DNA from 3 places in the Thalassotalea nanhaiensis genome. Region 3 is predicted to be linked to each of the others. Evidence: predicted binding sites of a transcription regulator. Region 3 holds the regulator's gene; each other region holds the start of a gene.
The links. The regulator FNR, encoded in region 3, switches genes on or off when oxygen is low (the NO sensors DNR and NnrR bind a similar motif). The targets are predictions, from matches to a motif close to TTGATCTAGATCAA.

Region 1: a site for FNR is predicted at 9,142-9,155, ahead of RI845_RS02375 (FeoA family protein). Genes of this name have one in related genera too.
Region 2: a site for FNR is predicted at 980-993, ahead of trhP (prephenate-dependent tRNA uridine(34) hydroxylase TrhP). Genes of this name have one in related genera too.

The regions. Positions count from the first base shown of each region.
Region 1 covers NZ_CP134146.1:500,638-511,939, reverse strand. Annotated here, with positions in the region: gene RI845_RS02405 (NapC/NirT family cytochrome c) at 1-1,219, opposite strand, end outside; gene RI845_RS02400 (NapC/NirT family cytochrome c) at 1,243-1,911, opposite strand; gene RI845_RS02395 (c-type cytochrome) at 1,943-6,043, opposite strand; gene RI845_RS02390 (porin) at 6,466-7,647, shown strand; gene RI845_RS02385 (FMN-binding protein) at 7,836-8,354, shown strand; gene RI845_RS02380 (PepSY-associated TM helix domain-containing protein) at 8,356-9,117, shown strand; gene RI845_RS02375 (FeoA family protein) at 9,245-9,469, shown strand; gene feoB (ferrous iron transport protein B) at 9,469-11,302, shown strand, end outside.
Region 2 covers NZ_CP134146.1:3,153,581-3,164,882, reverse strand. Annotated here, with positions in the region: gene rdgC (recombination-associated protein RdgC) at 33-959, shown strand; gene trhP (prephenate-dependent tRNA uridine(34) hydroxylase TrhP) at 1,108-2,511, shown strand; gene RI845_RS18820 (helix-turn-helix domain-containing protein) at 2,779-2,979, shown strand; gene RI845_RS13625 (hypothetical protein) at 2,976-3,167, shown strand; gene RI845_RS13620 (hypothetical protein) at 3,187-3,597, opposite strand; gene RI845_RS13615 (hypothetical protein) at 3,791-4,084, shown strand; gene RI845_RS13610 (AAA family ATPase) at 4,211-5,086, shown strand; gene RI845_RS13605 (hypothetical protein) at 5,296-5,781, opposite strand; gene RI845_RS13600 (hypothetical protein) at 6,036-6,941, opposite strand; gene RI845_RS13595 (hypothetical protein) at 8,120-9,736, opposite strand; gene RI845_RS13590 (YfhL family 4Fe-4S dicluster ferredoxin) at 10,072-10,326, shown strand; gene RI845_RS13585 (ribosome recycling factor family protein) at 10,488-10,859, shown strand; gene RI845_RS13580 (M13 family metallopeptidase) at 10,896-11,302, opposite strand, start outside.
Region 3 covers NZ_CP134146.1:2,315,806-2,327,107, reverse strand. Annotated here, with positions in the region: gene ttcA (tRNA 2-thiocytidine(32) synthetase TtcA) at 1-705, opposite strand, end outside; gene uspE (universal stress protein UspE) at 812-1,732, opposite strand; gene fnr (fumarate/nitrate reduction transcriptional regulator Fnr) at 1,896-2,618, opposite strand; gene RI845_RS10195 (sulfite exporter TauE/SafE family protein) at 2,662-3,330, opposite strand; gene ccoS (cbb3-type cytochrome oxidase assembly protein CcoS) at 3,337-3,558, opposite strand; gene RI845_RS10185 (heavy metal translocating P-type ATPase) at 3,566-5,968, opposite strand; gene RI845_RS10180 (FixH family protein) at 5,985-6,467, opposite strand; gene ccoP (cytochrome-c oxidase, cbb3-type subunit III) at 6,663-7,643, opposite strand; gene RI845_RS10170 (cbb3-type cytochrome oxidase subunit 3) at 7,643-7,822, opposite strand; gene ccoO (cytochrome-c oxidase, cbb3-type subunit II) at 7,825-8,496, opposite strand; gene ccoN (cytochrome-c oxidase, cbb3-type subunit I) at 8,507-9,934, opposite strand; gene RI845_RS10155 (hypothetical protein) at 10,293-10,667, shown strand; gene RI845_RS10150 (LysE family translocator) at 10,703-11,302, opposite strand, start outside.

The sequences.
Region 1 (11,302 bases), 1.8 Mb from region 3:
ATTCAACACTAGGAAAACCAACACTGTGCTGTTGTTTTAATGAACTTAATAAATATTTAGTTTTATTAAGACCTCTGTCGCGACTCATACCCGGTAAATCCCCATGACAAGATGCCCAACAGCCACCTTTTGAAAAAGCATCAACCTGGCCATTATCAAACATTAAGGCAAGGCTATTATCATTTTCACTGCCTTTCCAGGTGATGGTAAATTGCACTGCTGATGCCATTTTTTTAACTGACACATTGGATTCTATGCTTGAGATGATTTCTTTCGGAGCAAGTGCTTTACCAAGTTCTTTCGCTTCCCCTAAATGACATTGACGACAATTTCTACCTTGACGTAGTGCTTGTGCTCCAGGATGCTCTTCCAGTAACCAATCACCATCTGATTGCCCAGGGTGGAATACATCCACCAACATCGACGCTAATCCGCCCTCACGTAATTTAGAAAAGTTTTCTTTATCAACATGAGCAACACCAAGGTGACAATCAACACATGTTCTGTCTTTATGTTGCATTACCAAATGATAATTTTTGGCCTTAAGGCTTACTTCACTGCTTAGTTGCATCTCTCTAAAATCATGACAGTTACGACAACCTAACGATCTATTTTCCAGCATCATAAATTGCGGCAGAGGATTAGCATGCGGATTGTGACAAGTTGAACATATGGGGTTTTCATCAATTTTATCTTTAAAATGATGTATGCCATTCTTTTGAACTTTATGACAAACAGTGCAGACTTCAGCTTGTGTGTCTTCTTCTCGAACAGGATCAAGATCTACATGGACGTCATGACAGGTCACACAGGTAACCTCTTGTTCTGCATGTTTACCTGCACGCCACTCCTTATGAGTTGCCGTTTTTTCATGGCAGTTTAAACAGGTATTATTTTGTTGATCGATAGTAGCTGTCCATCTTGGACCATAACTTGTTCTAGGTTGAAATTTAGTTGGTGTTGCTGCATGTGTTTGGCTATCACCATGACAAGCGGCACAACCATCATTATTCACTGGCGACTCTTTTATCAACTTGTCCCAATGCTTACTATTGTGCATTGCTTTGATCTTATGACTCACTTTTGGATCATGACAACTTGTACATTCAATTTTGGCCGATATTTGTTGCGCGCCAGCGTTGCCAGTTATAAATAAACTAAGCAAACCCAATAACACAACAACTGCTGAAGGCAATTTAAACACAATATTTTGTTGCATATTTCCTTTCTCCAAACCAAAAATCAATGTGTGTCTGCTTCAACAATAGCAGCAACGTCTTCAGACAAATGAGTAAGCCCCTGGTGACAATCAATACAAGTTTTACCTTCATTTTCCATAGCTGCATGAAACTCTTGAGCTTTTGCAGTTTGCAATTCAAACACCATTTGTGAAACTTCGTGACAATTACGACATTCTTGTGAGTCATTTGCTTTTAAGCGGGCTATTTCTTTATCCCGCATATGTACAACTTTTGATAGATATTGTTCTGTTGTATCTAATTCCCCAGCAAAATATGACCATAATTCACGCGATGCGATAATTTTTCGCCACATTTTATTGCCAAATTCAACTGGTACGTGACAGTCTGAACAGATAGGGCGAACCCCGGTTTTATTCTTGAAATGAGTAGATGTATGGTAAGTTTCTGCCGTAGCTCCCGGTTGTGAATGACAGCCAGTACAAAAAGCTTCTGTATTGGTCATTCCCATACCAACTTCAAAACCAACAACAGTACCTACACCGACAAATAAACCAACCGTAATCAAAAAGAAACTGGTATATGCTGCTTTATTAAAAAAACGGGAAACAATAAATGCAATAACCAGCAAAACAACCACAATGGCAAATATCACTATAACCAAACCAAATGGTTCGAGTAATTCAAAAATCCATTCCATAAAATCTAGCATTATTTGTTACCTTTATTGTTATTCATATTTGTTATGGAGTTGAAAGCAGAGCATCTGCTATTGCTTGGATTTGAGGGTCTGTGTAGCTTGAAAACTGCCCCATTCCACCAAAATCACCATCTATAGCCCCAGATATTTCAGCAAATGTGGCATCGGTTTTATCTGAGCCTGAACTGCCCATACCATTGCCTTGGTGGCAATCTGTACAATTATTGGTAAATAACGCGGCTCCATCAATTAAGTAATCAGCAATAGCTTGAATTTGCATATCATTAAAATCTGAGAACTGCCCCATACCGCCAGTGTTATTGTCAATTGCTCCTGATATATCAGCAAATGTCGCATTGGCTTTAGCTGCCTCACTATGACAACCACTACAGTTAGACGTAAACAATAACGCTCCGTCAATTAAGTAATCTGCAATAGCTTGAATTTGCATATCATTAAAATCTGAGAACTGCCCCATACCGCCAGTGTTATTGTCAATTGCGCCTGAGATATCAGCAAATGTCGCATTGGCTTTACCTGCCTCGCTATGACAACCGCTACAGTTAGACGTAAACAATAGAGCTCCATCAATTAACTCGTCGGAAATTACATCGAGCTGTCTATCGTTTAATATTTCGAGATCAGCAATCATCATAGAACCGACCGTTGCAATCGCATTGGCAATTTGTGCGGCTGTCCGGTTCGCTTTATCGGCACGAGTGTGACAACCACTACAGCGATCATCAAACAGTTGGACTTGATTGGTGATCGCCTCTTCGACCGCTTGCAGTTGGATATCACTTAGGCCTTGCGTCATGCTCGCGCCTTTGATTTGCTCAATATTTTTATTTGTTTTGTCTGAACTACCTGTTCCAAGGCCATTAGCGGTATGACAGCCTCCACAGGTATTAGTAAATAAATCAGCACCATCAATTAACTCGTCGGAAATTACATCGAGCTGTCTATCGTTTAATATTTCGAGATCAGCAATCATCATCGAACCGACCGTTTCGATCGCATTGGCAATTTCAGCTGCGCTTCTATTCGCTTTATCGGCACGAGTGTGACAACCACTACAGCGATCATCAAACAGCTGGACTTGATTGGTGATCGCCTCTTCAACCGCTTGCAGTTGAATATCACTTAAGCCTTGCGTCATGCCTGCGCCTTTGATTTGCTCGATATTTTTATTTGTTTTGTCTGAACTACCTGAGCCAAGACCATTAGCGGTATGACAGCCACCACAGGTATTGGTAAATAAATCAGCACCATCAATTAACTCGTCGGAAATTACACCGAGTTGTCTATCGTTTAATATTTCGAGATCAGCAATCATCATCGAACCGACCGTTGCAATCGCATTAGCAATTTCAGCGGCGCTGCTATTCGCTTTATCGGCACGAGTGTGACAACCACTACAACTATCATCAAAGAGTTGGACTTGATTGGTGATCGCTTCTTCAACCGCTTGCAGTTGAATATCACTTAAGCCCTGCGTCATGCTAGCGCCTTTGATTTGTTCGATATTTTTATTAGTCTTGTCTGAACTCCCTGAGCCAAGCCCATTGGCGGTATGACAACCACCACAAGTATTAGTAAATAAATCAGCACCATCAATTAACTCGTCGGAAATTACGCCGAGTTGTCGATCGTTTAACACTTCTAGGTCAGCAGTCATCATCGAGCCGACCGTTGCGATCGCATCAGCAATTTGTGCAGCTGTCCGATTCGCTTTATCGGCACGAGTATGACAACCACTACAGCTATCATCAAAGAGCTGAACTTGATTGGTGATCGCTTCTTCAACCGCTTGCAGTTGGATATCACTTAACCCCTGCGTCATGTTGGCATTCATTATTTGCGTAATATTTCGATTGGTTTTATCGGAGCTGCCTGAGCCAAGGCCATTGGCGGTATGACAACCACCACATGTATCTGTAAATAAAGTAGGACCATCAATTAACTCGTCGGAAATTACGCCAAGCTGTCTATCGTTTAATATTTCCAGCTCAGCCGTCATCATCGAACCAACCGTTGCAATAGCATTAGCTATTTGTGCAGCTGTCCGATTCGCTTTATCGGCACGGCTATGACAACCACTACAGCTATCATCAAACAGTTGAACTTGATTGGTGATCGCTTCTTCAACCGCTTGCAGTTGGATATCACTTAACCCCTGCGTCATGTTGGCATTCATTATTTGCGTAACATTTCGGTTGGTTTTATCGGAGCTGCCTGAGCCGAGCCCATTGGCGGTATGACAGCCACCACAGGTATTAGTAAATAAATCAGCACCATCAATTAACTCGTCAGAAATTACGCCGAGCTGTCTATCGTTTAATATTTCAAGATCAGCTGTCATCATCGAGCCGACGGTTGCGATCGCATCAGCAATTTGTGCAGCTGTCCGATTCGCTTTATCGGCACGGCTATGACAACCACTACAGCTATCATCAAAGAGCTGAACTTGATTAGTGATCGCTGCTTCAACCGCCTGCAATTCTAAATCACTTAAGCCTTGCGTCATGTTGGCATTCATAATTTGCGTAACATTTCGATTGGTTTTATCTGAGCTGCCAGAGCCAAGGCCATTGGCGGTATGACAACCGCCACAAGTATCTGTAAATATTTGCGCGCCATCTAGTACTTCGGGTACCAACGCATCTGCAATCGCTTGTACTTCAGGATCGGTTAAATGACCTACCATATCTTGGCGAGCAGTCAACTGCTCAAAGGTATAACTGGTTAAATCCGGCCCAGAGCTACCAGAGCCCAAGCCATTACCTGTGTGACAGCCGCCACAATCAGATTCAAACAATGCTGCACCATCAATTATCTCTGGGACCAATGCATCTGCAATCGCTTGCACTTCAGGATCGGTTAAATGCCCAACCATATCTTGGCGAGCAGTTAACTGCTCAAAGGTATAACTGGTTAAATCCGGTCCAGAGCTACCAGAGCCCAAGCCATTACCTGTGTGACAACCTCCACAATCAGATTCAAACAATGCTGCACCGTCAATTATCTCAGGGACCAATGCATCTGCAATCGCTTGCACTTCAGGATCAGATAAATGACCTACCATATCCTGGCGAGAAGTTAACTGTTCAAAGGTATAACTGGTTAAATCCGGTCCTGAGCTACCAGAGCCCAAGCCATTACCTGTGTGACAACCTCCACAATCAGATTCAAACAATGCTGCACCATCAATTTCTTCTGGAGTAATCGCTACTGATATAGCTTGGATTTCTTCTGCAGTTAAAAAGTCCAATGAGTTCATAGCACTAACGGTTGCTATTGCATCTGTTATTTGCTCTGCTGTTCTACCAGTTTTATCACTACCGCCAGGTGTTCCTAAACCATTAGCCGTGTGACAACCGCCACAATGTGTTTCAAATAGGACCACTCCATCAATTGGCGGTGGAACCACTTCGCCTTCAATAGTCACTGTCACTGTATCAGTTGCCGTTAAACCATCATTGTCAGTAACAGTTAGTTCAAAAACTAAATCACCAGGTTCAATATCTGGCACTGTAAATTTTGTTGTGGGGAAAGTAGGGTTAATTAAGGTCACAGTTGCGCCAGACACTTGTAGCCATTGATAACTTACAATACTGCCATCTGAGTCGGTTCCTAAACCAAATAAGTTAACAACATCACCATACATTGCTGTTTTATCTGAACCGGCTTCTGCTGTTGGTGGAACTGTTCCACCGCCACCATCTACTTGTACGGTAATATCAACAGTGTCGGTAGCAAAATTGCCTTCGGTATCTGTTACGGTTAATTCAAATGTTAAAACATTGTCTGTTGGGTTACTTGGGCTGGTAAAACTTGCCGTGGCAAAATCAGAGTTTAGTAGCGTAACACTATCACCAGAGATTTGAGTCCAAGCATAAGTGCTTATGGTTCCTGTATCAGTTGTACCTGAACCAGGTAAGGTCACAATTACTTGGGAGGTTACTTGTTGGTCAACACCTGCATTGGCGGTAATGTTTGCATCAGGATTTTTGTCATCGTTATCATCGTCGTCATGGTCGCAACCAGCCAATAGTAAAATACTGACGAGCAGTATTAACTTATAAAAATTTTTAAAATGAAATAATGTTGCTGAAAGTAACCCTGAACTATTACTTGAACGCATGCTTCACCTGGTTTTTATTAATGAATTAAAACTGCCGAGAACATCCTGTGGCAATATAAAAAATACCCTATTAAAAAGATTAGTCGCTTTTTACAAAAGAGCGTAATTTATTCGTGAGAAAAAACATTTAATTCAAAAATCTTTTTGTCTCTTGTCAAAATGTCTAACCATATATATTTGCTGGGAATTTTCATTTGAATTGCCGATACAATTTCATTGATTACTTTATAGCTTAGGTGTATTCCTCCCCCCCCTGTACAAATATCGACATTTATTAACTTTTTTTATCATTTATAAAAAATTTGATCTAAATCAACAAATCTAAATGAGAATTGTTTGCATTTAGATTTAACTTTGGTTATAGTCTCGCCATAAAATAATTACCATTTGAAAACATTACATTTACCAGGGAATACCAAGTGATGAAAAAATCAATTATCGCAACTGCGCTTATGTCTTTATTTGCAACTAATGCAATGGCTGCTGAAGAAACTCAAGAATTACGTGAAGTAATCGCAGAACAACAAAAAGTTCTACAGTCTTTAGAGAAACGTTTAAATGAGACTGAAAGTCGTCTTGAAGCAACGGCTGATCAAATGGATGAAAATGCATCTGCAAATCCATTTGCTAATACAACTATTGGTGGCTATGGTGAACTTCACTATAACAATTATGAAGATGAAGATGCTGAAATTGATTTTCACCGTTTTGTTTTATTCTTTGGCCATGAGTTCGATTCAAAAACACGTTTCTTCTCAGAGTTTGAACTAGAGCATTCATTAGCCGGTGACGGTGAAGACAAGCCTGGTGAAGTTGAACTAGAACAAGCCTACGTTGAATATGATTACAGCAAAAATATCACTACTAAAGCGGGTTTATTTTTAGTACCTGTTGGTATCATCAATGAAACTCATGAGCCACCAACATTCTACGGTGTAGAGCGTAACGGCGTTGAGAAAAACATTATTCCTGCAACTTGGTGGGAAGCAGGTTTGGCTGGTAACTTTAAAGTGGCTCCTGGTTTAAGCATTGATGCAGCAATCACAAGTGGTTTAAATGTTGTTAATGAAGTAACTGATAAAAATGCTTATTTAATTCGTAAAGGTCGTCAAAAGGTTGCTGAAGCAAGTGCAGAAAACTTAGCTTATACAGGTCGTGTTAAATACACTGCTATTCCAGGTTTAGAATTAGCTGCAACATTACAATATCAAACGGATATTACTCAAAGCGCAGCGGGTGTTGATGAAGCAGCGGCAACATTAATTGAAGCACACGCAATTTATCAAGTTAATGACTTTAGTATTCGTGCATTATACGCCACATGGGATATTGATGGTGACGAAGCAGAATCACTTGGTCGTGATGAGCAAACAGGTTGGTACGTAGAGCCTTCTTACAAAATATCTGAAGAGTTTGGCGTATTTGCTCGTTATGCGGAATATAACAACCAAGCAGGCGACAGTTCTTCTGAAGCTGTAGAAACAACTACAGTTGGTATCAACTATTGGCTACACGAAGATGTTGTATTTAAAGCTGATGTTGAAGAGTTAGGCGGTTCTAAAGACTCTAAAGGTTTTAACTTAGGATTTGGTTACCAGTTCTAATTAATTGTCTCTGCAGACAAGTAATCAATATTAAAGTGAATAAGGATAATCCTTATTCACTTTATTCATTTAAGAAAAGTATGGATAAAACAATATTTTTCTTAAATGAATAGAAACGATTAATGCTATATTTACCTATTAATATTTTCGGGTAGAAAACGACTATCAGACCGAGTAAAAGGTACTACGTGAACAAATTTATCTACATTTTGTTAATTTTATCTGCAAGTGCATTTTCAGCATTTGCGGATGAAGTTTATCAGTCTAATGAGCAATTTTTAGCACAAGCATTTAACACCGAAGTACCAAAAACAGAGGTTTTATGGCTATCAACTGATGATAAGGCTGCTATCAGTACCATAATGAAGCGTAAGTTCAACCAACTGCGTATTCGTTTTTGGCAACAAGATGATGCCACAGTGTGGATACTTGATGAAATTGGTAAGGAAAAACCTATTACGATTGGTGTTCATATTGAAGATACTAAAATTGTAAATATAAAAGTACTCGCATTTCGAGAAAGTCGAGGTGATGAAGTTCGTCATCAATTTTTTACCAAGCAATTTATAAATGCCCAGTTAGATGATGACAATCAACTCACTCAGCATATCGATGGAATAACAGGTGCTACCTTGTCTGTTAGAGCATTGAATAAAGTTGCTCGCCTTGCGCTCTGGTTAGATAACAAAACCCAAGTGAAACAATAAAATGGTTAAAGTATCTAAAAACTCTCTTCACGCAAAACTGATTCGTCATTTACGTGAGTGGCATCGAAAATCAGGGATTTTTGCTGCCGTACTTCTGATCTTTTTATCTATTTCAGGTATCGCGCTAAACCATACTGAACTTTTTAAACTTGGCCATACTTCCATTACAAACCAATGGTTACTGCAACATTATGGCATCAAGGATCCTACCAATTCCACGTTTTTCCATGATAAAAAATTCACTGTCAGTGACGGCTATATCTTCAAAGATGATACTTTGTTGCAGGAAGGTTTAGAGGATGTCATCGCAATAGGCCAATATTTAGAATTTTATCTAGTGTTAACTACAAATACATTATCACTTTATGATGATAACGATAGCTTGGTTGATACAATAACGTCCAGTGATGGTCTTCCAAGTAACATTACAGCGATGGCTATTAATAACAGCTCTATCATAGTAAACAGCTCAAATGGTTATTATCAAAGTGGCGAACACTTGCTTGATTGGCATAACGTCGATTTTGTTAACGAGCCTTCGTGGATTGTCCCTGATCAAGTTACCAGTGCCGATATTAATAATGCCAGCATACGTTATAAGTCACAGTTTCTATCATTAGAAAGAGTAATTTTGGATGCCCATTCTGGCCGCATATTTGGTGATTATATGGTGTTGTTCATGGATCTTGTTGCCCTTGCAATTATTATCCTTTCACTCAGTGGTTTGTATATTTGGATTCGTTACTCTCGTTCCAAGAGATAATTATCGTAATCCACCGCAAATTTGTTGCTTTACATCAATTATTAACTGATTTAATCATTCTTTTATTGCTGAAATGGCAATGTTTTTATAAAATGAAATGAGAATCATTATTATTTAAGGTAGTTTTATGACCCTAGTTGAATTGCAAAAAAGCCAACGAGCTAAAATAAGTTATTTACCAGATAACTTCGATTTAGCCGCGCAATTAATGGAACAAGGGTTCGCCTTAAAGTCTGAAATTTGTATGGCGCAAAAAGCACCATTTAACGGCCCTATCGCCTTTCATCTGCACGGCACTAAAGTTTGTCTTGCCACAAATGTCGCCAAACAAATTGGTATAGAACTAGTCTAATGTCACAACTTTCTCATATTGCCCTGGTCGGATTTGCAAATGCCGGCAAAAGTACCTTTTTCAATAATTTAACGGGTTCAAAACAAAAAACAGGAAATTGGACCGGCGTTACCGTTGCCAGTACACAAAAGCAATGTAACTTACTCGGTCAAGCAAGGCTGTTATCTGATCTACCCGGTATCAGTTCTTTAACTGCTAAAGCTCAACAAAGCCAAGATCTCTCTATCACCCAAGATTTTCTGAAAAATGAAGATATAGATTATTTGATCAATATTGTTGATGCGACTCAATTAAAAAGGCAATTATATTTAACCACGCAATTATTAGAACTTGGCTTACCTATGTGCGTGGTGTTAAACAAGTCAGATCGTAAAGAAACTGATGAGCTGAACTTGGATATTTTATCCAAAGAGTTAGGTTGTCCAGTTATTGCAGTAAACAGCTTAGCTAAAAATACCACAGAAAAAATAGAATCTATTCTAGAGTCTTTAAGCAACAAAACGAGTCGCCCTAAAAACCTCATTTTACCTGATAACATTTCAACTCAATTAGCCGAAAACAACTGTGACTTACTTGAGCTAGAACAAGGTGGCTGTCAGAATAACCAATGCCAAAGCCATAACGAAGATACAATCGCAATCATGCAGTCACGTTATAACTTTATAAATGACTTATTGGTTAAAGCAACAATTTGCGCAAAGCAGACTCATTCATTCAGTGATAAATTAGACAAATTCATTTTGCATCCAATGCTCGGTTTGCCAGTGTTTTTACTGATGATGTATTTGTTATTTATGTTCGCCATTAATGTCGGCAGTGCATTTATCGACTTTTTTGATATTTTTGCCGGTGCTATTTTTGTTGACTATCCACAGTATCACCTTGCAAAATTAGATTTACCAATATGGTTATTAACGATAATAGAAGGAGCAGGCCTGGGCATTCAGACGGTTGCGACATTTATACCAGTCATTGCCTGTTTATTTATTGGTTTATCGCTATTAGAAAGCAGCGGCTATTTAGCTAGAGCAGCGTTTGTAGTCGATAGTTTAATGCAAAAAATCGGCTTGCCTGGCAAAGCCTTTGTCCCACTAATTGTTGGCTTCGGTTGTACCGTACCTGCGGTTATGTCGGCTCGCATCCTAGATAGCGAACGAGAGCGAATTACCACGATTATGATGGCACCATTTATGTCATGTGGTGCTCGATTGCCTGTCTATGCGTTATTTGCCACAGCATTTTTCCCTGATTCAGGCCAGAATATCGTATTTTTGTTATATTTAATCGGTATTGCTGCCGCACTTTTTACCGGCTTATTGCTTAAACATACAATATTAATGGGCACTAATTCAGTAAACATTTTAGAGTTACCACTATATGAATTACCAAAGCTGTCTTTTTTGATTCAGCGCGTGTGGCAACGAACTCGATCTTTTATTCTCGGTGCAGGTAAAACCATTGTCATAGTAGTGTGTATCCTGAACTTTTTTAATTCCTTAGGAACCGATGGTGAGTTTGGTCATCAAGATACTGAAGAGTCGTTACTAAGCCAAACTGCACAAGTTGTTACTCCTTTATTAGAGCCGATGGGTGTTAAGGAAGAAAACTGGCAAGCAAGTGTTGGTATCATCACTGGCATATTTGCTAAAGAAGCGCTAGTGGCTACGTTTAACAGCTTATATTCTGCCCCTCAAGAAGAAGTAAGCGAATTAAGTACGATACCTGAATTATGGGATGAAGCATCGGACACTGTATTGGAAAACCTATTAGGTATTAAACCTGAAGACCCACTTGGAACTGATATTGGTGACATATCTGACATCCATGTAGCCG
Region 2 (11,302 bases), 840 kb from region 3:
CCACTTTAAACTTTTGGGCAAGGAAATTCATCATGTGGTTTAAAAATTTATACATTTTCGCGTTTACTCGCCCATTTACTCAAACTGAAGAAGAGCTTGAAACAGCTTTACAAGAGCATGTTTTTGCACCTTGTGGTAAAACAGAATTAGCCCGCTTTGGTTGGGCAAGTGCTATAGGTAAGCATGGCAATCGATTATTACATCATGCAAATGGATGTTACCTATTGTCGGCTCGTAAGGAAGAAAAAATCCTTCCTGCTTCTGTTGTAAAAGAAGCGCTGGAAGAAAAGGTTGAGCAGCTTGAACAAGAGCACAGCCGTAAAGCTACTAAAAAAGAAAAAGAACAATTTAAAGAAGACATAACCTTTGCGTTATTGCCTCGTGCTTTTTCTCGCATTAGTGATACACAAGGCTATATTTGTCCTGAAAAAAATATCATCGTTGTTAATACCAGCTCTCGCGGCAAAGCAGAAGACTTTTTAGCATTACTGCGTAAGTGCTTAGGATCATTACCGGTGACCAGTTTTGTACCAGATGCTGGCGCTGAAACGACAATGACCAGTTGGTTATTAGAGCAAACATTACCTGAACGCTTTACTATTGGCTTTGAAGGCGAATTAAAAGCTATGGGCGATGATGGCGCTGTACTTCGTTGTAAAAACCAAGATTTATTGTCAGATGAAATCCTGGCGCATTTAGGCGAAAAGGGTGAAAAACAGGTAGTTAAAATTGCTTTTGATTGGGATCAAACCTTATCTTGTGTACTGGCAGATGACTTAAGTGTTAAACGCGTTAAGTTCCACGACAGCGTTTATGAGCAAAATGAAGACATTCCAACTGACGATATGATGGTTAAAATTGATGCTGACTTTACCCTTATGACCGGTGAAGTGAACCGTTTCATTGAAGATATGTTAGCGCAATTTGAATTAGCAACTAATTCTTACTTAGAAGATTAACCGTTAAGTATCTATTTTTATTGATATTGAACAAGGTTCGTACATTTAATAACAGTTGTTAACTGTATGTGTATTGAACCTTTCGCCTTCAGCGACTAAAATACCGCTCTTTTTTAATGTCCTTACAATAAATAGGGTTGGTATTTACATGTTTTCACCAGAATTATTATCTCCTGCTGGCAGTCTTAAAAACATGCGTTACGCATTTGCCTATGGCGCCGATGCTGTTTACGCAGGCCAACCTCGATATAGCTTACGCGTTCGTAATAATGAATTTAACTTAGCCAACCTTGAAATTGGCATAAATGAAGCACATGCACTTGGTAAAAAGTTGTATGTTGTAAGCAACATATCACCACATAATTCAAAGCTTAAAACCTATTTAAAAGACATCGCACCTGTTATCGCAATGAAGCCAGATGCACTTATTATGAGTGATCCAGGCCTAATAATGATGATCCGCGAAGCTTACCCTGATATGCCAATTCATTTATCGGTTCAAGCGAATGCTGTAAACTGGGCAACAGTAAAGTTTTGGCACCAACAAGGTGTAGAGCGAGTTATTTTGTCGCGTGAATTGTCATTAGATGAAATTGAAGAAATTCGCATGAAAGTGCCTGAAATGGAAATTGAGGTTTTCGTACATGGCGCGTTATGCATGGCTTATTCTGGCCGCTGTTTATTATCAGGTTACATTAATAAACGAGACCCTAACCAAGGCACGTGTACTAATTCTTGTCGTTGGTCCTACAATGCCCATGACGCCAAAGAAGATGAGCATGGTGAAATTATTGCCGTAGCGCCTCAGCAAGATATTATTGGTGCAGAAGAGCCAGAAATTTGGACGCCAGATATGGCCAAAAAAGAGCAAAAGCCAACCGATGAAGTGTTTTTATTGCAAGAGCAAGGTCGTCCAGGTGAATATATGCCGGCGTTTGAAGATGAGCACGGCACCTATATCATGAATTCTAAAGATTTACGTGCAATCGAGCATGTAGAACGATTAGTTAAAATGGGTGTGCACTCATTAAAGATTGAAGGACGTACTAAATCATTCTATTACTGTGCCCGCACCGCGCAAATATATAAACAAGCAATGAATGATGCCGTTGCAGGTAAAAGTTTTAATGAAGATCTGAAAGGCAATCTAGAGCACTTAGCCAGCCGTGGTTATACCGAAGGATTCCTGGCGCGTCATCGCCATGACCATTTACAAAATTATGAATATGGTTATTCAAAGTCTGACAGTCAGCAGTTTGTTGGTGAAGTGTTAGGTCGAACGGAAGATGGTTTGATTGAAATTGACGTTAAAAATAAGTTTTTAACGGGTGATTCAATAGAATTAATGACCCCACAAGGCAATATTAGCTTTGTCTTGGAGTATATGCAAAACCGTAAAGGCGAAGAAGTTACCGACGCTAAAGGCTCGGGGCATTTTGTACAAATAAAACTCGATACTGATTTTGACTTGGAATACGGCATTATTATGCGGTATTTAAATGATGGTGAGAATACTCGTCACCCATTTGCACAAAACCAAGCAAGCGCTTAACGCAAGGTTCGATCAATATGGCGTTACTCATTTTAGATACTTGCATAAATTGTGATATGTGCGATCACCTAAAATAACGCCTTTGTTTTCATCTAGATAGAAATCTGTGTTACTTGCCGTGTTACTGACAATTATCAGAAGACCTTGTCACAGTAACATAGATTTCTATCCATATCAGCACGCTCTCTCCAAATTTAGCGCATTATTCAACATAAAGACACCCTTACATTAATATTGCTGTAATTCTTCAAATTAACCGGAGTTACAATGAATATAGATAACCTTATCACTGCTACAGAGGCTTGCAAAAGATTGAAAATATGCCGTAAGACTTTATGGTCATATATGTATACACATGAGCATCGCAAGCTGATTAAGGCATTCAAACGGTCAGGAAGACATTTATTTTTTTGTCCAGATTCATTAGACCATTTCTGTAATCAAGTCTTTGAGGAGGTAAAACTGTGATGTTATCGCATCAAGAAGCTTGTCAGTATTTAAATGTTACTCGTAAAACCTTGTGGGTATATCGTACTAAACACCCTATGAAACATTTAATTAAGTGCAATAAGTTATCTCATAAGAAAATTGAATTTTGTAAAGACTCATTAAAGCAATTTAATGAGTCAATAATGGAAAGTGCTTATAGACTGTAAGTTCTACTTTAGCTAAAAGTTATCGATTACATATGTATGAACTAGAGATCACTTGGAATCCATCATCACCCTTGTAAGGTTTAGATGAGTATTCACCTTGTTTACTCGGGTGAATTTCATCAATAACTATAACAGACCCTATTTGTTTCTTTTCTGGGGTATATTTTAGAATTACCCTTTCTTTTCTATATGGTGTATAGGTGTTTTTTTCAGCGGTTAAGGAAATAGGGGTGTTTTTGTAAGAACCAATATGTGTGATTTTGTACTCTAAAGAGTTAGCTAGTGTCAGTTTTCTTTTGTCAAAATCAATTTTTATAGTCTCATTATTGTGGTAAATTCGGTGTTTCTGATAGTTGCAAGTCACCGATACCTCTGCGCTGTGCGCTATTGTCGAAGAAAGTAGTAACGACATAAGTAGTATTTTTTTCACATTAATTCCTTTAGTTTTTCTTGTTATTGGTAATTTGTGCTATTTGATAACAAACCAATCAATATTTCAATCCATTTTTACCAATATTTAGCATAATCAAACTTATTAAAATTTATCTGTTGAGGGTATATTTTTCTCGACTTAATTAGTGGTGTCTTTTGCCACTCCTTTTCATTTAATCGAGGAATACTCAATGATATTAGATAAACAAACTGAACTAGCTATCCAGCAGCTCAAGGCTCTTTTAGAAGTGTTCGCATATAGCGACGTTTCTATTGATATTGGACAGATTATCCTATCTTTAATAAAGGCTGATGATTGTGCTGTTGGTCAGGAATACAAAGTGAACCTTGACATGGTTGACGACGAGAGCTTACGTGCATTAGTACTAATACTACTGTGCTTGTTGAGCACAGAACTTACTGTTGCTAACTTGTTCAGTTGTAAATTTATTAGTGATTTGAAACAGCAGCATTACTCATTTTAAACCTATAAATTTTTAATTTTTGCAAAATTAGAAAATTTATAGGTTCAGGACATACAAAAATATCTAAACCTTGAGGCCAGACTTTCCCTTTTTTTAAATAACCAATTGATATTATGGTGAAAACAATTGAAAAATTTTAACGATGATCTGAATGAAGCGTTTTTAGTCGGTTCCAAAAATGACTTTAACAAAAATCGGCTTGAGCAATTATGTGCTAGCGAAGGAATAGAGCTTGAAGCATTCGCGCCAAAAACGGTAAAAGCTATAAAGAATAAGGTAATCCCTTTAAGGCAGAATTACTTAGAAGGCTTAATACGGTCTAAAACCATCAACAACTTTTCCGCAGGGGCTGGTGGTGGTAAAACTTACACTGTCTTGGGAACTTGCGTGGCGATGGCAACAGCAACAAGGTTCCTCTATTGGAAAGCTGAGACTCCTGTTAAAATCGTTTATATAGACGCTGAAATGCCCGAAGAAGACATACAAGAAAGGCTTTTTCAGTTTTCTGAAGGCTTTAACGGCGAACAACTAGAGTTATTGGATAACAACTTATCTGTGATGAACACCGATGACATTGGATTAAATATCCCGGACCTAACATCCGAAATTGGGCAAGGCATTGTCGAGCATTATGCAAAAGATGCTCAAGTTTTAGTATTGGATAATTTTATCTCAGTGCTAAGTGAAACGGATGATAAAGATCCTTTGAAAATGAAAGAATTCACTAATTGGTTACGCAAACTCCGTTCAAGTGGCCTAGCTGTGATCACAGTCAACCACACAGTTAAATCTGGAGACCGAATGGGTAGCTCAATACTAGACACCTTTAATGACTTAACTATTGATTTGAAAGCACCTACAGTTAAGAAAAATGAAGAACCCAAAGAGCACATTGAGTGGGTGTTTAGCAAGGCTCGTCATCGCAATGCGGAAAACAAGCGCACAATCCCTTTTAAATTTTCGGTGACCAATAATGGCGTAATTTTTAACGTAGTTAGATAACCCATGCATTGAGCGTTATTATTTGATCTGTGGAGTCAATTAGCAAGCTAATTGACTGCACAACCGAAAACAGACTCCTGAAAGTGCTTGGCGGTGGATTGTGCTGTTTCAGCCATAAAAAAAACACCGCTTTCGCTAAGTGCTTCTTTTTATTCTCTAATGCCATCTAAAATAAGAGTTATAATAAATATATAGATTGTCTGAGGGTACTAAGAAAGTATCCATTCACCATCTACTCTTTTAAATATATAAAATCCAGAGCGAAATTTACTTTCGCCTTTCTTTGATTTGCCAAATAACTTTTCAAGCGGACGTGTAAAAGACTGTGATAATACTTCTATGTATTCGTCGTCAAAATTTTCGTTAGAGTGAGCTCGCATTTTTTCTACTATGCTTTTCGCAATTTTATCGGTGTCGCTTGTGAAATGAAATAGAATTGATGCCTCTACCCTATATTGACTCTCACTAATTAATTCAGCTTTGGTTATTTCAAATTCGTCCAATATCATGATGCCAAGGGTAAAATCATCATTAAGGTTAAACTCTTGTATAAAAATTTCCTCTTGTTCTTTAAGAGTAAATTGGATTTCAATTAGCTCCCTTACATAGTCATCGCTAGGAATGTCTTTGCCGCATCCAAATAAAGTTAAAGCTAAGGTTAATACTAATGCTAGTGTAGTTAATGTTTTTTTCATTGTTTTCCTGTTTTATTGTTTTATTTCAATCATTTTATTCTCCCATGTTTTTCTACAATAGTGCAATAAAAGGTGCTCATCTGAGCGTTTTAATTTGTCAAACATTTGAATTATTTATAGACTTCTGTCAATTAAAGCGCACAATCCAAGAGTATATAAGCTCTTCCGCGCTATCTTATAGTGAGCAAAAAGACGATAGTAGTTGTTATCTATGATTGAATTAGAAGCGACTTTTTAGGGATATTAACTACGAATCAAAAATTAATATCGATAGCCTTGTCCCTAAAATAGAAATTTTCCGATAATTGATTATGAATATGGTGGAAGTGAAAACAGTTTAAAAAATTGTCGCGCTGCTCTTGGTTTTCATCGTATTCCTCGCCCCCATCAACGTGAGTAAAGCATACAGGGTAACGGTTTATTGCTACTTTATTTAGTATCTTCTTATAGTATTTTAAGTCTGAAAATCGACTGAAAAAATAATGCACCGCCCAATACTTTCGCTCTCGATCATCTAAATTGCTATGTAAATAATGATACGTGAAAATTTCAGTCAGGCGGTCGCTGCTTTTGCGAACACTTTCGTATTCCACCGCCCAATTTCCACTAAAATCAGAGCCTTCAGCGTGTTTTATAATTGCATCGGGTTTGTGCTTTAGCTCAACATTGCTATTCCCAATACGTCCTTTTATTTTTGGCAGATCGCCCAATTCAAATTCGCTTTTTATGCTATAGGTTGCATTAATTGCGCTTTGTATTGCGCAAAAATACTGCACGCATAAATCGTGCGTAGCCTGTGTTTTGTCTCTGACTTTGGTTACATCAAGCCACGGTGACGGGCTTTTAATGTTGTAATTATCAAAGAGTTTATTCACTCCGCTTTGGGTGAGAATGTAAACAAAGTTATCACGGACCGACATACATTGAACTTTGCGAATGAGGTTTTTATTCGCCAACTTGCGCAACTTATCGCGTGCGCTAGTAGGCTTCATATCGCAAAGGTCAGCAATGATAATATTGTTTGTGAATTTGAATTTTGAGAGCCAAATTAAAACTTTTTGCTCAAAAAGTAAAGAAGCTTTACGGCTCGCTGTACCACCGTATTTTGTGCCGAAATTATTGATGGGTGAAAAGTTGTTGTTATTGAGATAATCGCTCATTTTGCTCGTCTGGTTGGTGTGTGTTTAAAATAAATAGAGATACACCTCGGGGATTTTTACGCGTGGGAACAGTGAACAATAAAGCGTCGATGTGTTGCGCACACCACCAAGGCACAAAAACAGACGCGTATTACATACGTGAATAGACTGATTCGCTCCGCTCATTATTTATCATTAAATTGGACTCAAACGCTTACGGGCTGGACGCCCTACGTTTACTTGTCACTGTCGCTCCACTTCAATTTAAGAATAAACGCCACCCGTCCAGCGCTCCGCGCCTGACCAACCACTTCCTGTCCTCGGGGACTCGGGGAATCGGTTGGTCAGCCACTCGCAAACAAGTTTGCTGCTGACGGGTGGCAGCCTGTCGGCTCTCACCAAAAACGACCGCTGGGGAGGTCTGCCTTATGCGCTTGGGCGCGGCTTTAGATGATTCACAACAAGTTTTCACAGGGTGAAAATTCGCTCTCGCTCACAGCTTTGCTGCTTAGTCGCACGCGACGAAAATAAAGAACGGGGGCAGCCAGGCAGCTAAATCCACCGTCCTATCTTTTATTTTTCTGCGTTCGCTCCTAGTCAAAAGCCTTGATCAATTTAGCAACCTAAAATGGACTAAGGCTTTTTCAAAAACTATACCAACCACTGGCTAGGAATGATTTTTAACGCAGTAAAAAATGGCACTGCTTGATTGATAAGCGGAGCGACGACCGCAAACAGAAGTAAAGCAATAACGCACTTGATGAATATTTTTCGCATAGCAAAGCCCTTCTCATTATAAATAAAAAAAGCTCCCTATGGGAGCCTCAATCGTGTTCGGGATAAACCGGACTACAGTTTTCAATCAACGAGATCCCCGTCAAAATCCAAATGGCTCTCGCCACTCCTGCAAGCCTCGCCAAATAGCGAAGCTTTAGTCATCTACTTCTTGCGAAGTAATGACACTTATAGATAGTTTTTAAGCTAGGGAAATATAACGGTTTGCATGCAGAATCTCATTTATTCTCTGCTCCCCACTTCGGATTAGAGCCTTGGGTTTTATCTCTCTTGTTTTTATTTATATCTAACTGAATTGTTTACAAGCTATATTAGCTTTAATGAATCAGAAAGAAGATATTGGCAAGAATACAAGACCGTGGCCAGTTTTACTTGACCACTACAACTAGAACATCGGAGATCAACTACGCTGCGATCGCCATACTAGAACTAAGATGTTCCCTTACTTCCTGACGTCCTTCTTGGTCCAAAATTAAATCTTTGACTAATGTATTACCATTAGGAAGTGGATCTCTAATAAACAAAGAATATCCTTTTTTTCCGATGCTTGATTTGATCTCTGCTCGAAGTTTATTGCGTTCTTGATTTTCAATAGCACGCTCTTCTATAGCTTGTTCTCTTCCTGTTTTACGGACTTTCTTTCCTACAAGCTCTTTAGCTTTAGCTAAAATTGACGCCTGATGTAACTTAAAGGCGTTAAATTTTTCTTGGTAATCATGCGGAAAGAGTTCGTTTGTAAAATCGTATGGTTCCTTCATATCATCTCTGTGGTCTTCATCAGTGGTTTTGTGGTGCATGGCCAAATTTGCAATGAAATTGATATCGCTATAGGTACGGCCGCTTTGTTTCAGCAACCCCTTGATGTTAGTTTTACAAAATTTGCGACACATGGTGTTAAAAGCACCATTTGTGCCTTTTACATTCGCATTTTCAATGTCACCCTTAACACAGTCAACAGGACTGTAGTCTTTGATTAACTTGTCCAGAGAACGCACAGCAAATGCTTCACTTGGATTAGTTGGCTGTAAAAACACAAACTCTTTATTGCAGCTACCAGCTTGTAATTGCCATTGTCGCTGTTCTTTTAGTAATGCTCGCAGGGCAGAAGTTACAGGTAATTCGAAAGGGCGATTTTTGTCCTTCATCGTGCCTTTCGGATAGGTTATCTTCCTTGGACAACGGATATCGTCTAGCCACTCCCACCGCAAATTACAGACATTAATGGGACGTACACCTGTTAATATCATGTACCGCATAGCGTTTTTCTGCTGAGTACTGGGGGCTAAGCCGATATTGATATAAAGCTCTACAATGCTATCTATATCTGTATACAGCCTTGTTGCGGAAACACATTCCACCCGTGAAGACACATAGTCAACAGCTATGCTCGCAGCTATGTTTCTTCCGTTAGCTAACTTAGATGCTGCAAACCCCCATACTCTCTTTAATTCTGCGAAAAGCTCTGGAGCATAATTTGGCGATTCATTTTCAATAATTTGGTCAAGTACACATTCTATCCCTCCCGCCATTAAGTCAGCAAAAACTGGGGCTTTGTTAAAGTAAGGGCGCAATTTATTAAGTCGGCACTCGTAAGTACCAAAGCTACCTTGACTTAACTTGTTATTAGCCACTTTACGTTCCAGATCCTTTTCATATAAATCAATTGCGTCACTCACTGTGCCTCTACTAGAGTTGCCATCAAAAACTTCCTTAATTTTTGTGCGAGACGAAACAAGCTGAACCAGAGGGTAATCACCTATTGTAAAGTTTTTCATCCTAGAAGCTTTAGGGAAATTAGAGCGTATGGTTACACGCCCTCCTTTAGTGAAGTCGATACGAAGATTGTTTTCTTGTTCGTACTTGGAGAGCTTCGCATTACCTGTATAAGCTAGTATTGTTACTGCGTAACAACGACAATTCTCCAAATCATCAGGTTCATAACTAGGCTTTACTGACTCCCATTTTTTTTTGGCTGCTTCGTATATTTCTCGCGTTGGTTTAACAGGTTTTCTAATTTTCATGATTTGTATCTCCAAAATTTAAACAAAAGGAGGCCTTGGCATTCAAGGCCAATTTTCGAAGATCTTCTAAGTAAATGTTGCAACACGAGATATAGTAACCTGCGGGTGTCCACATCATGATTAAACGAAAAAATTTTGATTTATTTTTAAGTGTCAGTAACACAAAGTTTCAAATTTAAAATTTGTGTTACTGATTTGTGTTACCAATTTGGTACAATGTAAGTAATTTTATTACTTTTAGTTACCATCAAAGTAACGCATTTTTCTACTAGGCTTGATATGAAAACTCTTTTAAAACAATCAGCTAAATGCTTTTCGTCAAGGAAATCATATACATGGCATTAAAAATATTAGACACCTGCATCAACTGCGATATGTGCGACCCGGAATGTCCAAACGAGGCGATAACCCTTGGCGAGGAGATTTATGAAATTGATCCTAATAAATGTACCGAATGTGTGGGGCATTATGAAAAAGCACAATGCGTTATTGCTTGCCCAATAGATTGTATTAAGCCTGATCCTGATCATGTTGAATCAGAAGAAGACTTACTAGTTAAATGCTACGAAATGCACGGTATACCTGAGTAATCAAATCAGGATAATAAATTCAAACCCACTGTTTATCAGTGGTTTTTTTGCACATGGATGTGCTGTACGATAAAAAAGCAGGAGCATTTTTTTGTTTTGTTTATTAATAGCTTGATATACTCGTAGCAATTTTATTAACTTTTAATTAAGAGATTAAACTTTTGCCAGCAGTTCATCACATCTTATTGCCATCATTTCTACGTCGCGCCATGCGAGCGTTTGAGTTGAAGGCACTTGTAAGACAATCTGGCTGTGAATTAAACCGTATTGGTCGTTCGCGAAACTGGCGGCTAACAGCTGACCGTGAGCAAATGACAAAAATTATTGAGCTTGTACGAAACTCTGAAGAAGAAACTTGGCAATGGTTGGTTAAGTTAATTGAAAAAGAGCGGGGCAGTTTTACTCATACTGAAATACTCAACTTAGTTAAACGAAACCCTGGTATAAGTGTTACAGAATTAGTCGTTCTAGCTAATTGCACTATAGCAGAAGCTAGAACGGCGATTGATGAATTTGAATGGTCTGAAGAATAGCCAATGTAATTGGCTATTCTCAGTTACTGTTAAGAATTACCAAATTTTAACGCGTTGCTCTGGCGCTAAGTAAAGTTTAGTGTCTTCTTTAATGTCAAAAGCGGTATAAAACTCTGGTACATTTCTTACCGTGCCATTTACTCTAAATTTTTGCGGAGAATGTGGATCAGTGCCAACTAATTGACGTAATAGTTCTTCTCTATGAATGCCGCGCCAAACCTGAGCAAATCCTATTAGAACCCTTTGTTCTCCGGTAAATTCATCCAATACCGGACCCTCTTCACCATTGAGTGATAATTTATAAGCTTTCATACCTATACTTAAACCACCTAAGTCACCAATGTTTTCGCCTAACGTAAATGTACCGTTTACATTTAAATCAGGAAATACTTTAAAAGCATCATATTGTGCAACTAATGCTGAGGTACGCTTTTTAAATTCAT
Region 3 (11,302 bases):
CAGCATGGCTTTAACATTCTGTCTTTGCAAGTTTGGCTGACTGCCACATAAGTTACATGGAATAATTGGAAACTGTTTTAATCCGGAGTACTGTTTTATTTCTTTTTCTTTACAATAAGCAAGTGGTCGAATTACTACATGTTCGCCATTATCTGATACAAGCTTTGCAGGCATGGTTTTGGTTTTACCATTAAAAAACATGTTCAGTAAAAGTGTTTCAATCATATCATCACGGTGATGACCCAATGCTATTTTAGTAACCTTTAAACGCTTTGCAGTGCTGTATAAAATCCCTCTGCGTAAGCGTGAACAAAGGCTGCAGGTGGTTTTCCCTTCTGGAATTTTATCCATAACAATAGAATAGGTGTCTTCTTCGATTATATGGTATTCAACACCTAACTCTTTAAGATATGTTGGTAATATATGCTCTGGAAAGCCCGGTTGTTTTTGATCTAAATTAACCGCTACGATATCAAAATGGATTGGTGCAGAGGCTTTAAGTTTGAGTAATATATCCAGCATGGTATAACTATCGGCACCGCCAGATAAACACACCATGATCTTGTCACCATTTTCTATCATGTTGTAATCGCTTATTGCTTTACCCACATGATGACGAAAACGTTTCTCAAGTTTTGCTTGCTGTTGCTTTGCAATTTTAACGTCAGTAACGTTTGATGGAGTATTCGGGGTCTGTAATGACATGTTGCGCACCGTATAGTTTACTTTAAGGCGCGCATTATACATAAGTTAAAAGCTTTAATAAATTAGCGATTAATGCTTTATAAGCAGTAAATCAATCAATTTAATTTTATTTTAGAAATGGCGATTGATAGCCGTCAGGTTTTAAAGCTAATAAATCACAGTTTAAACGGTCAATCACGTGTTCCGCAGTATTACCAATAAGTACTGCCGACAAGCCTGTACGGCCAATAGTCCCTAAGATCACCAATTCTGCGTCTATTTGTGTTGCAACTTTTTCAATGACATCTTCAGGTAACCCTTCTTCTACATGAAGAAATTCCTCCTTCATGCCAAATTTATCAGCATGCTCTTTCATGACATCCACATGATGTTGTTTCATCGCATCATTGTATTCATTGGCATCAAATTCTGGAATTTCTATGGCGATGTTTATCGGGGTGCCAGGGTAAGAATTAACAAAATGTACATCAGCATTAATCAGTTTAGCCAGGTTGATAGCCTCTTCAGAAATCTTGTTGTTTAATGACTGGTGCTCTTCTTCTTCACTACCGGCATTCACTGCTGCTAAAATATGACCATTATCAGGCCACGCGTGTTCTTTTACTAATAATAATGGTACCCAGCATTTACGAATCAAGTGCCAGTCGGTCGGGGTAAATATTACGGATTGTAAAGTGGGGTGCTCATGGGTGCTTTTAATAACAACATCAAAGCCATTGTCTTTTACTTCATCAAGAATTGCTTCAAATGGGCGGTTATGCCACACCACTTTAGTTTGGATGTCACAATCAAAGTCTTCTATCAGATCAGTTAACCAATTGGCTCTACCCTTAACCACAGTTTCACGCATTGCTTCACGCTCTTCACCGGACAGCATGGTAGTCATTTCATAGGAAAAGTCATAAATAGATAAAAACGCAGTGACCTTAGCACCTGAACTTTTGGCTAAAATACATGCTCTTGCCAGTGCTTTTTGCTCTTCAGTTGTTGGATCGATAACGACTAATATATTCTGATAACTTTCCATACGTTCACCAATATAAATATTATTAAGCTGATATAAGCTTAATATGAACTGGCGATTGTTACAAATATGTTATTGAATATTTATGGGGAATTGTGAAAAGTTTATTAACGCGTTGATTTAAATCAAATATAAATCAACGCGGCAAGTAGAGTTGGAAATTTGTTTATTTGCTATAACCGGCTAATTCAAATAAGCCATCTTTGTCTAATATGGTAATGAATTTATTCTCTACTTTGATCAAACCTTCCTTTTGAAAGCGAGTCATTAAACGAGAAATTGTTTCAATGGTTAAACCAATATAATTTCCTATTTCACTTCGGGTCATCGGTAAGTTAAATTCAACCGAAGATAAATGACGACTTCCTAACCTACGTCCGTAGTTAGCAAGGAATGTTGCTAATTTTTCTTCCGCATTTTTACGGTTTAATAGCAGTAACATTTCACTGCTACATTGTATTTCTGAACTCATTAAGCTCATCATCTGAGCTTTAAGTTTAGGAATTTTGCTTGAAAGGGTATCAAGTACTTCAAACGGTATTTCACACACCATTGACGTCTCTAATGCCTTAGCGAAGCTAGGATGGCTTTTATCTGAAAGAGCATCAAAACCCATTAAATCACCGGCCAAATGAAACCCGGTAATTTGTTCTTCACCTTGTTCAGAAATAATAAATGTTTTGAACGTGCCCGAGCGAATAGCATAAAGGGTATGCAATTCTTCACCTGCTTTAAAAATTTGGGTGTTTTTTTGCACTGGCTTTTTACGTTGAATAATATCGTCAAGTAAATTCAGTTCTGTTTCATTTAAACTAAATGGTAAACATAGTTCACTGATACTACAGTTCTGACATTTAATATTATTTGCAATGGGTATTATTTGAGGCATATTTCTTTACAATCTACATCTTAATTCTGTTGGATGAAGAGTACTAAAATATTTGATTTAGGGCAATATATAACGAAAATGTACCGTAAATAATCAGTAAAATTGCTGTTAATTTACGAATTAAAACAGATTGTAACGTTTTAGTTACAAATTTAAAGCCAGATGACAGGGTAAGTAAAGCTGGCAGTGTTCCTAAACCAAATGCAAACATGATTAATGCACCGTTGTACCAAGACGCACTGGCGATGGACCAAGTAAGGGTCGAATAAACTAATCCACATGGTAGCCAACCCCAAACCACTCCTAACATTAATGACTGCTTTATATTGGTAACGGGTATAAATTTCTTACTCAGAGGCTGTAGATACCTCCATAACATTTTGCCTATATTTTCTACTTTTGCTAAAGCGAACGACCATTTTGCGATATAAAGCCCTAAAAATATAACAAATAACGCGGCAATAACCTTTAACCATAAAATAGGAAAGCCTAGCGATTTAGCAGCGAGGGAACCCGTTAAACCAGCAATGGCTCCAGCAAAAGTATAAGCGCTAATTCGGCCAAAATTGTAGGCTAAGATAAGACTGATATTGGCTTTTGATTTGTCTTCGATTGACGCTGTTAGCATTGTTGTTATGCCGCCACACATGGCAACACAGTGTCCTGCGCCAGCAATACCAATTAGAAACGCAGATAAAAAATCTAATTCCATAAGTAGTTACTGATCAGTGTTACTTGGGGTGTGTTCATCGTTCGATTTAGTTGTTTCGCTTTTGGTAGGTTTTGTTTTATCAGTTGTAGGTTCATCATCAAATAAAATACTCATTCCCTGTTTTTCTAGATCGTCAAACTGTTCTGTTTTTACTGCCCAAAAAAATAAATAAATAGCTATCGCTGTAAAAATGATGGCAATAGGAATAAGGATGTAAATAACGCTCATAGAATCACTACTTTAATAATCTTAATGAATTAGTGACAACAATTATTGAACTTGCTGACATTCCTAATACTGCCATATAAGGGGTGATAAAACCACAAACAGCCAGTGGTAAAATAATAGCGTTGTAAGCAAATGCCCAACCAAAATTTTGCTTTACAATATTAGACGTTTTAGTGGCTATGTGTTTAAGTCTTAATAAGCTTGATAAATGATTATTCAATAAAATAACATCGGCACCACTTTTGGCTATTTCCGTACCGCTCCCCATTGCAATAGATACATGGGCTTGTGCGAAAACAGGGGAGTCATTTACCCCGTCGCCAACCATAGCTACAGTCTTACCTGCTTCTTGTTTATCAGCCAATATGGTTAGTTTGTCATTGGCACTACATGTATCAAAGGATTGATCAAGTTGTACCTGTTGATTAAACGCATCAACCCCAGCTTTATTATCACCACTGATCAACAGTGTTTCAATGTTTGCTAAACGCATGTCATTTATGACTGTTTTGGTATTAACTCGTAATGTATCTTGCATATAAAACGTTGCTATTAGAATGTTATCTACCGTTAATAAACATTGTGCCTTATGATGGCTGTCATCTATAGGTGTAAATTGTTCAATCCAGCTCACTTTACCAATGCATATTTGGTGACCATCTTTAGAGCCTTTAACGCCGCAACCGGGAACCACTTCAACATCTTTTACATTGACATCGTGGTTTCGATATTCATTAAATGCTTTCGCTAATGGATGTTCAGAATGTGCTTCTAATGCTGCAGCTATTGCTAAGATACTGTCTCGGTCATATTGTTTGTTAAGTAAAACAATATCTGTAATGGCAAATTCGCCGTTGGTTAACGTGCCTGTTTTATCAAAAGCTATACAGTCTATTTTAGGCATAGTTTCTAACACGTGGGCATTTTTGATCATGATGCCGTCTTTGTTTAATCTGATTGTGCCACACGTTAACGCGGTTGGGGTGGCCAGTGACAGGGCACAAGGACATGTAGCAACTAATACTGAAAGTGTTATCCAAAACGCCTCTTCTGGAGAGTGCATCGTCCAATAAATCGATGTACCTATTGCGGTTAACAATATTAATGCGACAAAGTATTGTGCAATACGGTCGGAGAGTTTCGCGATGGCTGGTTTATGAGCTTGTGCTGATTCACTTAGGCGGATCAAATTGGTAAGGAAACTATCAGAATTAGTTTTAACAATTTCTATGGTTAAATTGCCATCACTGTTTACCGTACCGGCAAATACTGTAGACCCTTTAGCTTTTTGCACAGGGGAATGTTCACCGGTAAGCATGGCTTCGTTGACACTAGACTTACCTGATAAAATTATTCCATCTCCTGGAATAGTTTCACCGGGTTTAACAATGACTATATCGTTTAACTCTAATTGCTTGGCACTGACCACCTGTTCTTGCTCTTGTTGATCAACAATAACAAGTTTTGTTGCGGTTAATGGCATAAGCTTCAACAGGTTAGCTGATACCTCTGCAGCTTTTGCCCGCGCTCTAAACTCTAGATATTTACCGATCAGCAATAAAAAAGTGAACATTGCTAACGACTCAAAGTACACTTCACCTGAGCGTGTGAATGTTGCCCAAGTACTGGCACAAAACGCCAGTATAATTGCAATAGACACCGGAACATCCATTGATAACCGACGGGCTTTTAATGCTGAAATGGCTCCCGTGTAAAATGGAAATGCGCCGAAGGTAACAATGGGTAGGGTGAGAACAAAGCTCGTCCCACGTAAATAGGCCAAATTATGCTCTGCTAAGTCACTAAATGCGCCAAAATACAAACCGAAGGCAATCATCATGACCTGCATGGTTAAAATACCGGATACGCCAAGACGACGAACAAACGCTTTCGATTGTTGTTTATTGCGCTGTTCGGCTAAGTTAGCCTTAAATGGTAACGCTTGATATCCAATTTGATGAATCGCGGTTAAAATATCACTGAGTTTGATAGCGTCATTTTGCCAAGTAACAGTGGCTCGTTGTGTTGTCGCGTTAACTTGTATTTTAGCGATGCCAGGTTTTTGTGATAATTGCTTTTCTATTAACCAAGCACATGCTGCACAAGACATACCATCGATAGACAGTATGGTTTCTTTACAATTATCAACGTCGAAGGTGAATTCATTCTGTAGGTTTTCATCGTCAATAAACTGGTTATTGAGCAAGGCATCAGGGACTTGAGCGTCAACTTTATTACCTTTTTCACTACGAAATCGGTAATAGTCTACAAGATTGTTGTCTACGATTGCGCTTGCGACAGCCTGACAACCAATACAGCACATATCTCGAGCTTTGTCGTCAATGACAACTGATAACGAAAGACCCGTTGGGATTATTTCGCCACAATGAAAACAGTTTGGATTGTTCATTTTAGTGGTTTATTCATTAAAATTGTAATTCAAACTCGGTAAATTGCGACTGAGGCAGGGCAACCGTAGTTTGCATTTTCCACTCACTATCAAAAGGAGTTACCAATACACGCCATTTCCCTTGTACGTTTTGGTCAAAACTTTGACGCATCCAACCTTTACCGTCAGGCGTTAATTTCACTGAAAAGTCACGTTCAGCCATGGTCACATGGTAGAAATTTACGTTAAGAACCGGGAATGTTTTTTCAATGCCTGTTGGAATTAAAATAATTTCATTATTCGTCACTTGCATATCAAAGCGAATGCCTAGCTTTTGCGCCAGTTTGTATTTACGAATGTCCTGATTAATGCTTTTGCCCTTTTTATAGTAATCATCAACTACAACGGTGTCGGCATTGTTTTGAGCAACAAAAAAGACGGTAGTACCGACGAATACTGAAATTAACGGAAGACCAAAGACTAGATAAGCCCACGGCTCTTTATACCAAGGTGTTTGCATTTAAAAGTTCTCTGTTGTGTAAGTGACCATGTTAACGCTTCATTAAGAAACAAAAAAGAGGGTGTTACATTAAGTAAATTGTTATTTGTTTATGCTATATTTTACAGCGTAAACAAATAAAAACTCAGGGTTTATACAGAAAAAACAAAACCCTGTCTAGCAATGCCATCCAGGGTTTTGTTGAAAGCAGTTTAGTTACTCTTGGTTAGATAAGCTATAAACGTACGCACTAATTACACGTACCTTATCTTCACCTAGAATATCTTTCCAAGCAGGCATCACACCAGCACGGCCATTGGCAATGGATTGCTGAACAGCACGTTCAGAGCCACCGTATAACCATACATTGTCGGTAAGATTAGGAGCGCCTAATGGGATACCCATTGCAGTACTACCTGTACCATCAGCACCGTGACATGCTGCACACATAGCAAACTTTGCTTCGCCTTTAGCGGCTAATGCAGAGTCTACTTTAGCTGCGCGCTCTGGGTTAAGAGAAAGTACGTAAGCCGCAACTTCTTTAACACCTTCTTCGCCACCAACCATAGTTTCCCATGCGATCATGCCTTGTGCTTTACGACCATGCAAAATTGATTGCTCAATCGTTTCGCCATCGCCGCCGTATAACCAGTCATTATCAACTAGGTTAGGAAAGCCGGTTGTACCTTTGGCATCACTACCGTGACATTGTGAACAGTTTTGTAAAAACAAACGTTGGCCAATTTTCAGCGCTTTTTTGTCTTTACTTAATGATTCAACGTCTTGTTTAGCAAATTCTGCAAAAATAGGACCAAACTTAGCATTTGCTCTTTCAATCTCACGGTCATACTGAACCGCTAAACCAGCTTCTTTTGCACTAGCAACTTGAGCTTTTGAGTCAGCAAGGCTTGTTACGTCTTGGTTTGAACTTTTCCAACCAAATAACCCTTGATAGCTACCTAAACCAGGGTATAAAGCTAAGTAGCCGAAACCCCAAATAATAGTAACTAAAAAGAACGTGCTCCACCACTTAGGAAGAGGGTTGTTTAATTCTTCGATACCGTCAAACTCATGGCCCATCGATTCCCCTTCAGGAACACCAGCAAAGTTTGTTAAACACCAACGTAATAGTATCCAGCAACCTACTAAGGTGCCAAGTGTTAAAACAGATATCCATACAGTCCAAAATGTAGACATTAATCGTCTCCTTTGTTCTTATTCACTTTGTCGTTTTTATTTTCGTTTTCGTCAAAAATAGAATTAGCAGCTTCATCAAACGATGATTTACGATTTTTGTTATAAGCCCACAGTACTATGATGATAAATAGTACGAAGATTAATACCGTAAAAATGCCTCTTAATAAGCCAATATCCATAATTATTTCAACGCATGACCAAGTGATTGTAAATATGCGATAAGAGCGTCCATTTCAGTTAGACCATTCTTACCAGTAATACTTTTCGTCGTTTTAAACTCTGAACCTGCGTTAGCAATATCGTCTTCAGAATAAAGAGGGATAGGGTTACCATCAGCATCTTTATGGCTACGATTTTTTGTAAGCATGTTAAAAATTTCCATCTTTCTGGCTGATAACTCATTTGACGCTGGCGTTTCAGCTAACCAAGAATAAGATGGCATATTTGATTCAGGAACTACTGAACGTGGATCCATTAAATGAGCATAATGCCAATCATCTGAATAACGTTGACCAACACGAGCCAAATCTGGACCAGTACGCTTAGAACCCCATAAAAATGGATGTTCCCAAACTGACTCACCAGCTACAGAATAGTGGCCGTAACGTTCAGTCTCAGCACGCAAAGGACGGATCATTTGTGAGTGACAGTTGTTACAACCTTCACGGATGTAAATGTCACGACCTTCCATTTCTAATGCCGTATAAGGGCGTAGACTTTCAACGGGTGTCGTAGTTTCTTTTTGGAAAAACAAAGGTGTTATTTCAACTAAACCACCAATACTGATAGCAGCAATAGTCATAGTGAAGAACCAGCCTAAGTGTTTTTCTACTTTTTCATGTTTATTTTGCATGGGGTTCTCCTTAAGCCATTACTTCTTGTTTTTCTAAACTATTGTCTTTAGCACCAATAGTTTTGAACATGTTGTAAGCCATTAATAGGAAACCAGCTACCACTAATACACCACCAACAAAACGGATGAAGTAGAATGGGTATGAAGCTTGTAAACTTTCAACGAAGCTGTAAGTCAACGTACCGTCAGTGTTAACCGCACGCCACATCAAACCTTGCATTACACCTGAAATCCACATTGCGACGATGTATAAAACAATACCCGTTGTGTGTAACCAGAAGTGTACATTGATTAATTTAATGCTGTACATACGACCTTGGTTAAATAACACAGGGATCAAGTGGTACATTGCACCTATTGAAACCATCGCAACCCAACCTAGAGCACCAGAGTGTACGTGGCCAACTGTCCAGTCGGTGTAATGAGATAATGCGTTTACAGATTTAATTGCCATCATTGGCCCTTCGAACGTAGACATACCGTAGAAAGACAGAGAAACAATCAAGAAACGTAAGATTGGATCATGGCGAAGTTTATGCCATGCACCCGATAACGTCATAATACCGTTGATCATACCACCCCATGAAGGTAGGAATAATACGATAGACATTACCATACCAACACTTTGCGTCCAGTCTGGAAGCGCTGTGTAGTGTAAATGATGAGGGCCGGCCCAAATGTATAATGATACAAGTGCCCAGAAGTGAACGATTGATAAACGGTAAGAGTAAACAGGGCGTTCAGCTTGTTTTGGTACAAAGTAGTACATCATACCTAGGAAACCTGCTGTAAGTAGGAAGCCAACGGCATTATGTCCGTACCACCATTGCATCATCGCATCGATAGCACCTGGGTATAACGAATAAGATTTTGTCCAAGTTAATGGAATAACCATTGAGTTACCAATGTGTAAAACAGCAACGGTTAGGATGAAACCACCAAAGAACCAGTTTGCAACATAAATGTGCGATGTTTTACGCTTTAATAAGGTACCAAAGAATACAATTGCATAAGACACCCAAACTAAGGTGATTAAAATATCAATTGGCCATTCCAGTTCAGCATATTCTTTTGAAGAAGTCAGCCCCATAGGAAGAGTTATTGCAGCGGATAAGATAACTGCCTGCCATCCCCAGAAGGTGAAAGCGATTAATTTACCGCCGAATAGTGCTGTTTTACAGGTACGTTGTACAACATAGTACGACGTTGCAAACAGAGCGCTTGTACCAAATGCAAAAATTACCGCATTGGTGTGTAAAGGACGTAAACGAGAGTAAGTTAACCACGGAGTTTCGAAGTTAAGCGCTGGCCAGATTAACTGAGCTGCGATTAATACACCGACTGCCGTACCAACAATACCCCAAATTACAGTCATTACAGTAAACTGGCGAACAACTTTGTAGTTGTAATCCATTTCTGTGAGATTGCTTTGACTCATATTAAAGGTTCCACATTTATAATTATAAAGTTGATGTGAGTGAATATAGCTACTAAAATCTCATCCACCCAGAAGCATAAAAAAATTTAGTAACTACTTAGTTATAGTTCAAAAAAACAACACTTTATAGTTTGTTATTTTTCGGGGGCGATAATATAGCTTACAAGGGCTATTGTCACGCTTATCGTTTTAAAATATGACCTAGATCAAGAAAATGTTTCAAATTGTAACTTTTATGTACAGCACATTAACTTTTTAACATATTATTCACAGTTTTTTAATGGCATTTATGATTAAATTTTATACACCTATATTTCTAATTTTATTGATAATTTCGGTTTTTCTTGGTTATCAATTTTTGAATTCTGATAACAAGCAAAATACTGGTCAAATCTATTGTGACTTTAGCGCCGGAGGTTGTCTAAAAACTCGTGATTTTGGTGTTTTTGAACTAAACGCATCGCCAAACATCATAAAGTCAGAAAATGAAATATTTTTTTCATTAAAATCAAAACTTAATCAACCAATGAAAATCAGAGCGGCGTGGATTGAAGGCAAGGATATGTTTATGGGAAAAATTCCATTGTTTTTTGAGCAAAACAATGGTTCGTATCATGCTAATACATTAATAGGCGCTTGTACTGAAGAGCAAATGATTTGGACAATGTTAGTTGAAGTACAAATAAACGACAAAATCGAAACTCTTTTGTTTGATTTTGTCAGTTATCAATAATAATCCCAAGATCAAGTTATACGGTTTAGTATTCGTTAGCTTAGTGCTAACCAAAGCGCGACGCCCATCATTAACGTTCCTGAAATTCGATTCATCAAGCGTACATTCTCAGCTTTAGCTAATAACAAACCTAATGATTTTCCGCCCGTAGCATACAGCATCATACAAACAAATTCAGACACCAGGATAACCCCAACTAAAAAGCTCAATTGCACCGCTACAGAGTTTTCTGGATTAATAAAAGGTGGCAGTAATGAAATCATAAATGCCCAACCTTTAGGATTGGCAATGGCAGTAACTAACCCTTGCATAAACAAACCTTTACGAGAAACCGTAGGTGTAGCTTCACGATTGTGGGTAATGGCCATTTTACCTTTAGATAACCACATTTGTATGCCTAGATAAGCAAGATATAAAGCGCCCACTATTTTAAAGATGCTGAATACTTCAGGTAGTTTAAGCATTAATGCGGCAACCCCTAAAACAGCGGCAACAGCAACTGAGGCTACACCTAATAATTCACCCATCATCATCCACATTGTACGGCGTACACCAATACTCATACCCAATGTTAGAGCAAGGGTCATGCACATTCCCGGGGTAATGCTAACGAAAAAAAAGGTAGGGATAAAAAT